One region of the Kineococcus halophytocola genome, then DNA from elsewhere that is predicted to be linked to it. Evidence: riboswitches for the same ligand, from Rfam matches in the RefSeq annotation. Region 1 holds a riboswitch; the other holds the start of a gene.
The links. A riboswitch is a leader RNA that binds a small molecule or an ion and turns the genes downstream of it on or off. The one in region 1 is predicted to bind cyclic di-AMP.
Positions count from the first base shown of each region.

Region 2: linked by a shared signal. The riboswitch ahead of AB2L27_RS14490 (transglycosylase family protein) and the one ahead of AB2L27_RS13455 (C40 family peptidase) in region 1 are both predicted to bind cyclic di-AMP.

Region 1 covers NZ_JBGFTU010000014.1:115,387-120,913, reverse strand. The annotation lists gene AB2L27_RS13465 (potassium channel family protein) at 1-359, shown strand, start outside; gene AB2L27_RS13460 (HNH endonuclease) at 392-886, opposite strand; gene AB2L27_RS13455 (C40 family peptidase) at 1,255-2,103, opposite strand; cyclic di-AMP (ydaO/yuaA leader) riboswitch at 2,106-2,276, opposite strand; gene AB2L27_RS13450 (metal-dependent transcriptional regulator) at 2,600-3,283, opposite strand; gene AB2L27_RS13445 (cryptochrome/photolyase family protein) at 3,415-4,806, shown strand; gene AB2L27_RS13440 (App1 family protein) at 4,796-5,527, opposite strand, start outside.
Region 2 covers NZ_JBGFTU010000016.1:98,613-104,139, forward strand. The annotation lists gene AB2L27_RS14480 (SDR family oxidoreductase) at 1-1,404, shown strand, start outside; gene AB2L27_RS14485 (lysophospholipid acyltransferase family protein) at 1,519-2,280, shown strand; cyclic di-AMP (ydaO/yuaA leader) riboswitch at 2,450-2,619, shown strand; gene AB2L27_RS14490 (transglycosylase family protein) at 2,616-3,302, shown strand; gene AB2L27_RS14495 (TrmH family RNA methyltransferase) at 3,442-4,068, opposite strand; gene AB2L27_RS14500 (ABC transporter permease) at 4,088-5,263, opposite strand; gene AB2L27_RS14505 (ABC transporter ATP-binding protein) at 5,260-5,527, opposite strand, start outside.

The DNA of each region.
Region 1 (5,527 bases):
GCGCGGCGCTGGCCGTCCTGGAGGCCGAGCGCACCGACCCGGCGGCCGTCATCACCACGTTCCCCGACGCCTGCTGGTGGGTGGCGACCACCATCACCACGGTCGGGTACGGCGACCTGTACCCCGTGACCGGGACCGGGCGCCTCGTCGCCGTCGGGCTCATGCTGGCCGGCATCGCGCTGCTGGGGGTGGTGACCGCGTCCCTGGCCTCGTGGCTGATCGACCGCGTCAGCGACGAGCAGGAGGAGTCCGCCGCCGCGACCCGTGCCGACGTCCAGGCCCTGGCCCGGGAGGTGCGGCAGCTGCGGGCGGAACTGCGGGCGGAGCGGGGCGGGCCGGACCCGCGCCCCGGCGGCTGAACCACGCCCCCGGGCCGGGGTCCGGCCCTCGCTCAGGCGGCGGTGGCCAGGAAGGAGTCCCACCGCGGGTCGGGCTGGTCGGCCCCGCGCACCGCCCAGGACGCCCCGCGCGGCGGGCCGGGCCGGAACGGCAGGTGCCAGCCCATCTCCTCCGGGGTCCGGTCGCCCTTGGCGTTGTTGCAGCGCACGCAGCAGGCCACGAGGTTCTCCCAGCTGTCCGGGCCGCGCCGGCTGCGGGGCAGCACGTGGTCCACGGTCGTGGCGTGCCCGCGGCAGTAGGCGCACCGCTGGTGGTCCCGGCGCAGGATCCCGCGCCGGCTGACCGGGACGACCTGGCCCCGCGGCACCCGCACGTAGCGGGTCAGGAGGATGACGGACGGGCGTTCCAGGCTCACCGTAGCCCCGACGACGGGATCGGCGTCGGCGAGGACGACCGAGGCCTTCCCCGCCAGGACCAGGACCAGGGCCCGCCGGAAGGACACGACCGCGAGCGGTTCGTAGCCGGCGTTCAGCACGAGCGTGCGCACATCCACCTCCTGAGACGACAAGAGGCGCCTTCCCCGTCGGGGGAGGCGCCTCTGAGAACGACGACGGCCGCATGGTGGTGGTGCACACGGTGGTGCCCCACGACGTGCTGCCCGGCGGGCCCGTGCGGTATGTGCGATCCGGCTCCGGCGCGGCGGCCGGGGACGCCGGCACGACGTGTGGTCATCGGCCCCCCCTGAGTCGGTGCTGCGAGTCGGTGCTGCCCGTCGTCGATGACGGCAGAGTACGTCGCGGTGGTGGCGGAGTCAGCACCTTTCCCGTGAACGCGCCCGGACGGGTCGCCGGGCCGCCACGCACGGGGGGGGGGCCCCCGCGGGGGGGGGCCCGCCCCCTGGTGGGCGGATCGGTCTCAGACCGTGGGGGCCAGCCGGCCGAAGGTGACCGAGCTGCTCCAGATCGCGCGGAGCTGGACGGGCTTCCCGGCGCGGGGGGCGTCCCACATCATGTTGTCGCCGGCGTAGATGCCGACGTGGTAGGCGCGACCGCCGGAGTTGGAGAAGAACACCAGGTCGCCCGGCACGGCGTCGCCGCGCGAGATGCCCGCGGCGGCCTGCTTCTGCGCGTTCGCGGTGCGGGGGATGTCCACCCCGATCTGGCGGTAGACGTAGCTGGTGTAGCCCGAGCAGTCGAAGCCCGACGGCGTGGTGCCGCCGTAGACGTAGGGCACACCGGCGTAGTCGTCGGCGACGGACAGGATCTGCTGACCCAGCGGGACCGGCGCGGGAGCCGGGGCCGGGGCGGGGGCCGGCGCGGCGGCCTCGACGGCGGCGGGCTGGGCCACCGCGACGGCGCTCTCGGCGACGCTGGAGGCGATGACCGGGGCGGCGTCGCCGCTGCGGGTCGCGCGCTCGATGACGGGGGCCACGACCACGGGGGCGGGGGCCGGGGCCGCCGCGAACGTGGCGGCGGTGGTGGCCAGCGTCGCCGCGGTGGCGGGGGCGGACACGACGCCGGGGGCGGTGGCGCCGAAGGCCGCCGGGACGGTGCTGGCGACCGAGGTGTCGACCGCGGTCGGCGCGGCGGCCGGGGCCGCGGTGGCGGGCAGGGCGACCGCGGCGAGCAGACCACCGGCAGCGGCGGCGACGGCGCCGGTGCGGGCGACCCCTCCGGCGGTGCGGGCGACGCTGTCCGACAGGTCGGTCAGGGGCGTGAGGGGGCGGACGGCAGCGCGGTGGCGCGCCTGGACGCGAGTCGTCAAGGTGAGGGCCTCTCCGACGCCTGCGAGGTGAGCTGTCGGGTTCGGGCGGGAGTATCGCCCGGCCGGTTCGCACCGGCTTCACCCCAAGGACTCCGCGGACCTGACGGTCGCGCATCGCCCGGGAAACGTGGTTCCCCCACCCCTGCCATGTGATGTCTCGGGGACCTCGTCGCGGTGGCAGGGCTCGGCGTCCGCGGGAGGGCATCCACGTGCGTGGTCGTGGTTGCGGGTGGACCATAACCCGTTGACGACCGGCATGTCACGGCCCGGTGACGAACAGGTGCCGAGCTGGTGACGTGCCGTCGATCATACCCTTACTCTGAGTAACATCCCACCACGGACGGCTGACCTGCGTGAACGTGGGACGAGCGAGGGCCCCCGGTGGGGCGTCACGGCTTGCGCCGCAACGCCCCCGCGCGGGGGCCGTCGGGGTGGTCCCCGGTGGCGGGGACCCCGGGAGCGTGGTGGCGGGACCGGCCGCCGGGGGGGCGGGCGCTCAGCCCACGGCGACGAAGATGTGCCCCGCCTCGGCAGGTGTGAGATCCACCACGGTCTCCCCCACGGTGACCTCCACCCCCGCGCCGGAGGAGGTGGCCACGACCTCGGCCCCGGGCACGAGCCCGGCGGTGTGGAACTTCGCCAGCAGCGGGACGTCGGTCTGCAACGGCTCGCCGAGACGGCGCACGACGACGGTCCGGCCCTCCACCTCGGGGGCCGTCAACGGCTTCACACCGGACCGGAAGGTCTCGGCCGCCTCGCCCTCGCCCAGCTCCTGCAGCCCCGGGATGGGGTTGCCGTAGGGGTCGAAGTGCGGGTGGTCCAGGATCGCGACGAGGCGCTTCTCGACCTCCTCGGACACCACGTGCTCCCAGCGGCAGGCCTCCTCGTGGACCAGGCTCCACTCCAGGCCGATGACGTCGGTGAGCAGCCGCTCGGTCAGCCGGTGCTTGCGCATGACGCGCATGGCCTTGGTGGTGCCGGCCTCGGTGAGCTGCAGGCGGCGGTCGGTGCCGACGTGCAGCAACCCGTCGCGCTCCATGCGGGCCACGGTCTGGGACACGGTGGGTCCGGAGTGGTGCAGCCGCTCGGCGATGCGAGCGCGCATCGGCACGATGCCTTCCTCTTCCAGTTCGAAGACCGTCTTGAGGTACATCTCGGTGGTGTCGATGAGATCGCTCACCCGGTCATCATCCGGCATCGGCGCCGGTGGTCGCACCCCTGTCCCCACCGTCCGTCACCGCCCGCGGCGCGGGGCAGCTGCGAACGCCTCCCGATAGCGGGCCCGCCCCGCCGCGGCTAGCGTCGGCGCCCGTGACGGCCGCACGCAGCACCAGTGGGAGCACCCGGGACGGCACCGCCGTCCTGTGGTTCCGGCGCGACCTGCGCCTGCACGACCACCCCGCCCTGCTGGCCGCGGCCCGCGACGGCGAGGTGCTGCCGCTGTTCGTGGTCGACCCGGCGCTGTGGGGCCCCTCCGGCGACGTCCGCCGCGCCTACCTGCTGCGCTCGCTGCGCGCCCTGGACGCCGACCTCGGGGGCCGGCTCGTCGTGGAGCACGGGGAACCGGCCGAGGTCGTGCGCCGCCTCGCGCAGCGGGTCGGTGCCCGCCGCGTCCACGTCAGCGCCGACGCCGGGCCCTACGGCCGCCGCCGCGACGACGCCGTCGCCACCGCGTTGGCCGAGGACCGGCGCGAACTCGTCCGCACCGGCACCCCGTACGCCATCGGGCCGGGCACGATCCTCAACGGCTCGGGCAGGCCGTTCCAGGTGTTCACGCCCTTCTCCCGCGCCTGGTCCGAGCACGGCTGGCCCGCCCCCGCCGACCCGCCCGGCGACGTCCGCTGGCTCGGCGAGGGCGAGGGCGTCGACGGCCGGCACTGGCCCGCCGAACCCGACCTCGGCGACCTCACGCTGCCCGAGGCCGGCGAGGAGGCCGCCCACGACCGCTGGCAGGAGTTCCTCGAGCACGGCCTGGCCGACTACGGCGAGGAGCGCGACCGCCCCGACCACGACGGCACCTCCCAGCTCTCGCACGCCCTGAAGTGGGGTGAGCTGCACCCGCGCACGCTGCTGGCGGACCTGCGCCGCCAGCGGTCGGACGGGGCGCGGACGTACCGGACCGAACTGTGCTGGCGCGACTTCTACGCCGACGTCCTGTGGAACCGCCCCGACAGCGCGCGGGAGTACTACAAGCCCCAGCTCGCCGGCCTGCGCTACGCCGACCCCGGGGAGGCGTTCACCGCGTGGGCGCAGGGGCGGACGGGGTACCCGGTCGTGGACGCCGGGATGCGGCAGCTGCGGTCGGTCGGCTGGGTGCACAACCGCGTCCGGATGATCGTGGCGAGCTTCCTCGTCAAGGACCTGCACGTCGAGTGGCGGCACGGGGCCCGGGAGTTCATGCACCGGCTGCGCGACGGCGACCTCGCCAGCAACAACCACGGCTGGCAGTGGGTCGCCGGGTCCGGCACCGACGCCTCGCCGTTCTTCCGCGTGTTCAACCCCGTGACCCAGGGCCAGAGGTTCGACCCGCAGGGCGACTACGTCCGCCGGTACGTCCCGGAACTGCGGCACGTGCCGGGCAGGGCCGTGCACACGCCGTGGGACGTGGCGGACGGGTACGCCCACGGCTACCCCGAACGCATCGTCGACCACGCCCACGAGCGGCGGGTCGCCCTCGACGACTACGCGCGGGTCAAGGGCTGAGCCGCGGGGGACGGTCTCCACCGTCCCCCGACGTCGCCGCGCGGTACCGCCGCAGCAGCACGTGCCCGTCCGGTCCCCGCACCACGGGGACCGAGCCGCCGACCACCTCCGCCGGCGCCTCCCGCGCGGTGCCGGGTCCGACGTCGGCCCCGACCTGCCGCAGCACGACGGCCTCCACGGCGCCGGGGTGCTCGCGGGCGAAGTCGCCGTAGACCACCGGGTCGGCCTCCCCGTCGTCACCGACCAGCACCCAGCGGACCGCGGGGAACTGCGCCCGCAACCGCTGCAGGCTGCGGCGCTTGTGGGTCCGGCCGTCGCGGAAGAACCCCTCCGGCGACGGGCCCCAGTCCGTCAGCAGCAGCGGACCGGGCGGGAAGCCGTGGCGGTCCAGGAACCGCGTCAACGGCTCGGCGAAGTTCCACGGCCCGTTGCTCAGGTAGACGACCGGCGCGTGCTCGCCGTGCGCGCCGTGCACGGCGGCGAGCAGGTCCGCCACCCCCTCCACGGGAGCGCGCTGCGCGAAGGCGCGCGTGAGCGTCCGCCAGGCGGCGCTCAGCGGGTGCTTCAGGCCGGTGAGCAGGGCGGTGTCGTCGATGTCGCAGACGATCCCGGCCCCGGCCCCCGGGTCGGCGACGTGGACCGTCGCCCCCACCTCCGGGCGGTCGCCGACGCGGAACCGGACGGGGTGCGTCCCCGGCGGCAGGGACCAGGGCAGGACGGC
Region 2 (5,527 bases), on a different contig from region 1:
GCCTACGGGCGCGGTGAGCTGACCGAGTTCCCGGCCGCCCCGGACTCCGTCATCGACGTCGTGCCGATCGACCACGTCGTCAACGCCGTCCTCAAGGCCTCCGCGACGCCGCCGCCGCTGTCGCAGCCGGCCTACTACCACGTGAGCTCAGGCAGCCGGAACCCGCTGACGTTCCGGGACGTGTACGAGTTCATCCGCGAGTACTTCACGAAGCACCCCTTCGACACCTCCCCGGCCGTCCTGCCGACGTGGGAGTTCCCCGGCGGGCGCGCCGTGGAGCGCAAGGTGCGCGCCGGTGAGCTGCTGACCGGGGCCGGCAACCGCGTCCTGGCCCTCGCCCCGCGCTCGGCGAAGGTGCGCGACGTCTCGCACAAGCTCGACAAGGCGCGCCGCCAGATCGAGTTCGCCCGCCGGTACATGGACCTGTACAAGGCCTACACCGAGGCCGAGCTGCGCTTCGTCGACGACCGGACCCTCGCGCTGCACCGGTCCCTGGACCCGGCCGACGTCGAGATGTGGGGCTTCGACACCTCCGAGGTCGACTGGGACCACTACTGGCTCGAGTCGCACTGCCCGAGCGTCACCGCGCAGATGCGCAAGTACGACGAGATCCGCCGCCGCCGCACGCAGGCCGCCGCCAGCGGCCCGCGCGAGCTGCGGCCGGTCGCCGAGGGCTCCGCGCCCGTGCTGGCCGTCTTCGACCTGGCCGGGACGCTCCTGCCGGGCACGGTCGTCGACTCCTACCTCACGCTGCGGCTGTCGTCCCTGGACGCCCCCGCCCGCATCGCCGAGTTCGGCCGGATCATGCGCAACCTGCCCGGCTGGATCGCCGCCGAGCGCCGCGACCGGGGCAGCTTCCTGCGCTCGCTGTTCCGCGGCTACGCCGGGGTCGACCTGGACGCCCTGGAGGCCTACGTCGACGACGTCTTCGCCCCGGCCTTCCTGCAGCAGATCTCCTCCGACGCGCTGCGCCGCATCCAGGCCCACCGCGACGCCGGGCACCGCACGATCCTCATGACCGGTGACGTGCGGCAGGTGACGCGCCCGCTCGCCGGGCTGTTCGACGAGGTGGTGTGCACCGAGCTGGACGAGGTGAGCGCCGAGGAGCGGCGCCTGGCCAACGGCTTCCTGACCTCCCCGCCGCTGGTGGGCGAGGCCCGCGCCGCCTGGCTGCGCCGCTACGCCGAGGTCGAGGGCGCCAACCTGGCCGCCAGCTACGCCTACGCCGACTCCCACGTCGACCTACCGCTGCTGAAGACCGTCGGCAACCCGACGGCCGTCTCCCCCGACGTGCCGCTGTTCCGCGTCGCGCGCGCCTCCCGCTGGCCCGTGGCCGACTGGGCGGCCTCCTCCCCCACGCGACGGCTGCGGGTCCCCCAGCAGGTGCTGGCGGGCACGGACTGAGCCCGCGGCCGGGTCCGCGGCGACGGCCGACCGGCTCCCGGTGGGAGGCCGTGGCAGGATGCCGACTGTGAACTCCGCACCGTCAGGGACCGCCGGTGTGTCGAGGACCGGAGGGTGGCGAGGCTGATGGGGATCCCGCGACCGACCCGGATCGTGCGGGCGCTGCCGCTGCTGCGCCGCCGCCCCGCCGGCCCCTCCGACCCCGGTGGGGGCGGCCGCGCCGTCCACCGCAACGACTGGGTGCGCTCGGCGCCGGCGACGGCCGTGCGCGCCACCCTGCAGCGGGTCCTGATGACCCCGCTCATGCGCTCGCAGGTGCGCATCCAGGTGCACGACGTCGACGTGCTGGACCGGCTGGGCACGGCGGCCGTGCTGGTGGCGAACCACTCCTCCCACCTGGACGCCCCCGTCATCCTCGAGGCGCTCGGGCCGCGCCGCCGGCGCCGGGTCGCGATCGCCGCCGCCGCCGACTATTTCTTCGACGTCTGGTGGCGGGCCGCGCCCTCGGGCCTGGTCATCGGCACCTACCCGCTGGAACGGCGCGGGGGCCGGGGGCAGAACCCGTCCTCGCAGCTGCTGGCCGACGGCTGGAGCCTGGTGATCTTCGCCGAGGGCGGGCGCAGCTACACCGGCGAGATGCGGCCCTTCAAGAAGGGCGCGGCGTACCTGGCCCTGGACGCCGGGGTGCCCGTGGTGCCCATCGCGCTGCGCGGCACCTTCGACGCCATGCCGCCGAAGCGGAACTGGCCGGTCAAGGGCCGTCCGCCGATCCACGTGACGTTCGGAGAGCCGCTGCACGGCCGCGAGGGCGAACGGGCCGGCGACTTCACCACGCGCATCGAGGACGCCGTCGCGAAGCTGCTCGCGAACAGCTGACGGCGGCACCCAGGGCGTGATCTGCGTCACGCGCGAGGGCTGCCGCCCGCTCACCGGTGCGGGCGCAGGTCACGGACAGGTCGCGGGACGGTGTACGGCGGACCGCTGACTTGTTACGGTCGGGATGTTCCCGGGGCTCCCCGGGGACACGGCCGCGGAACGCCGAGTCCTGCCCACCGCGCCGGAAGCAGAGCCCGTGGGCAGGAGCGGGGGACCCACACGTTCCTCGGACGACCGCCCCGGCGGGAGTCCTCGGGGTGAAGCCGCGCCCGCGGCCGGGTCAACCCACCTTCGACCCGAACCCGACAGCTGACCTCGCAGGCGTTGGAGGTCACATGTCTGCGATCCGTCGCGCCCCCGCGCGCCACCGCGCGTCCCGCACCACGAAGTTCGCCCGCCGCGGCCTGCTCGCGACCGCCGCGGCCGGTGCCGCCGGCGCCGCGCTGCTCGCCCCGGTCTCCAGCGCCTCCGCCGCCCCCGTGCAGGAGTGGGACCGCCTCGCCCAGTGCGAGTCCGGCGGCAACTGGCACATCAACACCGGCAACGGCTACTACGGCGGCATCCAGTTCAGCGCCCGCACGTGGACCGGCTTCGGCGGCGGGCAGTTCGCCCCCCGCGCCGACCTCGCCTCCCGCGAGCAGCAGATCGTCGTCGCCGAGCGCGTCCTGGCCAAGCAGGGCTGGCGCGCCTGGCCGTCCTGCTCGCGCAAGCTGGGCCTGCGCGGCGCCGCCGACCCGGCCGGCATGGAGGCGGCGCTGCTGCACCCGGCCCCGGCTCCCGCTCCGGCCCCCGCGCCCGCCCCGGCTCCTGCGCCCGCCCCGGCCCCCGCACCGGAGCCGGTCGCCGAGGCCGCTCCCGCCGCCATCCGCAGCCACGTCGTCGCCCCCGGCGACACGCTCTACCGGATCGCCGTGAACCACGGCGTCCCCGGCGGCTACGTGTCGGTGTGGAACGCCAACCGCGCCGCCATCGGCGACAACCCCGCGCACATCCGCGTCGGCCAGGTGCTCGTCCTGCCCTGAGGCGCCCCGGGCCCCCGGCCCCGCTGACGTGCGACCCGCCCCGGGTCCGGCTCCCGCCGGGCCCGGGGCGTTCGTCGTCCCGGCCCCCGCCCGGCCCCACGGGGACCGGCCGTGGCGCTGCGGCCGCCGGCCTGTGGCGCTACGGCCGCTGGCCGAAGACGTGCCGGCGCACCCACGCGTGCATCGCCACCGCCGCGGCGGCGCCCACGTTGATGGAGCGGGTCGAGCCGGACTGGGCGATGGCCAGCACGTCCACGCAGTGCGCGACCGCCTCGTCGGTCAGCCCCGGGCCCTCCTGCCCGAACAGCAGCACGCACTCGCGCGGCAGGTCGTAGGTCTCCAGCGGCACCGACCCCTCGACGTTGTCGATGCCGACGACGGGCAGGCCCCGCTGCGCCGCCCAGACGGCCAGGGCCGCCACGTCGGCGTGGTGGTGCACCGACAGGTACCGGTCGGTGACCATCGCGCCGCGCCGGTTCCAGCGCCGGTGGCCCACGACGTGCGCCCCGGCGGCGTTGACGGCGTTCGCCGTCCGCACGACCGAGCCGATGTTGGCGTCGTGCTGCCAGTTCTCCACGGCCACGTGCAGCGGGTTCCGGCGGGTGTCCAGGTCGGCGACGATCGCGGCGTTGGACCAGTACCGGTACCGGTCCACGACGTTGCGGCGGTCGCCCTCGGCGAGCAGCTCGGGGTCGAACCGCGGGTCGTCGGGCCAGGGCCCCTCCCAGGGACCGACGCCGACGACCCGCTGCCCGAACTCGTTCACCCGGCGATCCTGCCAGGCCTCAGGCGGCCTTCCGCCACGCGGAGGCGAAACCGAGCGACCGGCCCGTCTGCAGGAGGCTGTTCTCGTACAGGCGGCGCGCGACCGCGACGAACAGCACCGCCGTGACGGCGATGACCCCCAGGGACAGCAACGGCTCCCACAGCGCCACGTCGCCCTGCACGACCCGCTTGGGCATGACCATCGGCGAGGACAGCGGGACGTAGGACAGGACCGTCTGCAACGTGCCCGGCTCGTTGGCCGCGAAGGAGGCGAAGAACGGCAGCATGACGAACATCTGCACCGGGGTGGCCGTGGACTGCAGGTCCTCCAGCCGGCTGGCCATCGCCCCGGCCGCGGCCCACAGGCACGACAGCATCGCGAACCCGAAGACGAAGAACACCAGGAACCAGGCGGCCGCCGCGGGGATCCCGGGGATCGAGTCCAGCAGTTCGGGCTGGGCGAACCGCAGGGCCAGGACCCCGGCCACGACGAGCACGAGGATCTGCCCGAACGCCAGGATCCCGTTGCCGAGGATCTTGCCGATGAGCAGCTGGCGCACCGGGACGGTGGTCACGAGGAGTTCGATGACCCGGGTCTGCTTCTCCTGCACGACGCTCTGGGCGATGGAGTACCCGAAGATGAGGACGATCTGGAAGAACAGGACGGCGAAGGCCAGGCCCAGCAGGTAGACCATGAAGGGGTCCACCGCGTCGGGGGCCAGCAGCACCGTGGCCGGCGGGGGCAGCGACAGGACCGCGCGCGCGTCGTCGGGCCCGACCCCCAGCGCCTGGAACGCGGCCACCGTCTGGGCGGTGCCGATGCGGGCGGACAGGACGCCGTCGAGGGTGTCCGAGACGGAGCGGTCGCCCACGACCTGCACGCCGGTGCCGGTGACGAGCACGGCCGCGTCGACGTCACCGTCACGGACGGCCTGCTCGGCGGCGGCCGCGTCGGGTTCCTCCCGCAGGCTCACCCGGGTGCCGGGGTCCTCCCCGGGCTGGGCCTTCTCCACGTACGGGCGCGAGTCGCCGGTGACGGCGACGTCGTAGTCGTCCGAACCCCCCGAGAGCAGTCCCGGCAGCACGGCCGCGAGCGCGACGATGACGAACAGCAGCGCCGTGGAGAAGATGAACCCCTTGTCCCGCAGGCGTTCACTCATCTCGCGTTGGGCGACGATCCACCACTGGCCCCTCACCGGGACACCTCCTGGAACAGTTCGGACAAGCTGGGCAGCTGGGGGGCGAACGAGCGGACGGGGCCGCGCCGCACGGCTTCGGCGAGGACCTGCTGGTCCAGGCCGGCGGCGCCGCCGGCCAGGTCACCGCCGGCCGGGTCACCGCCGGACAGGTCCAGGACGGCGCCGCGGGCGTGACGTTCCACCACGCGCACGCCGGGGACCTCCTCCAGCCAGCCCAGGTCGGTGTCGGCGACGAGTTCGTAGCGGGACCCGGCCCGCTCG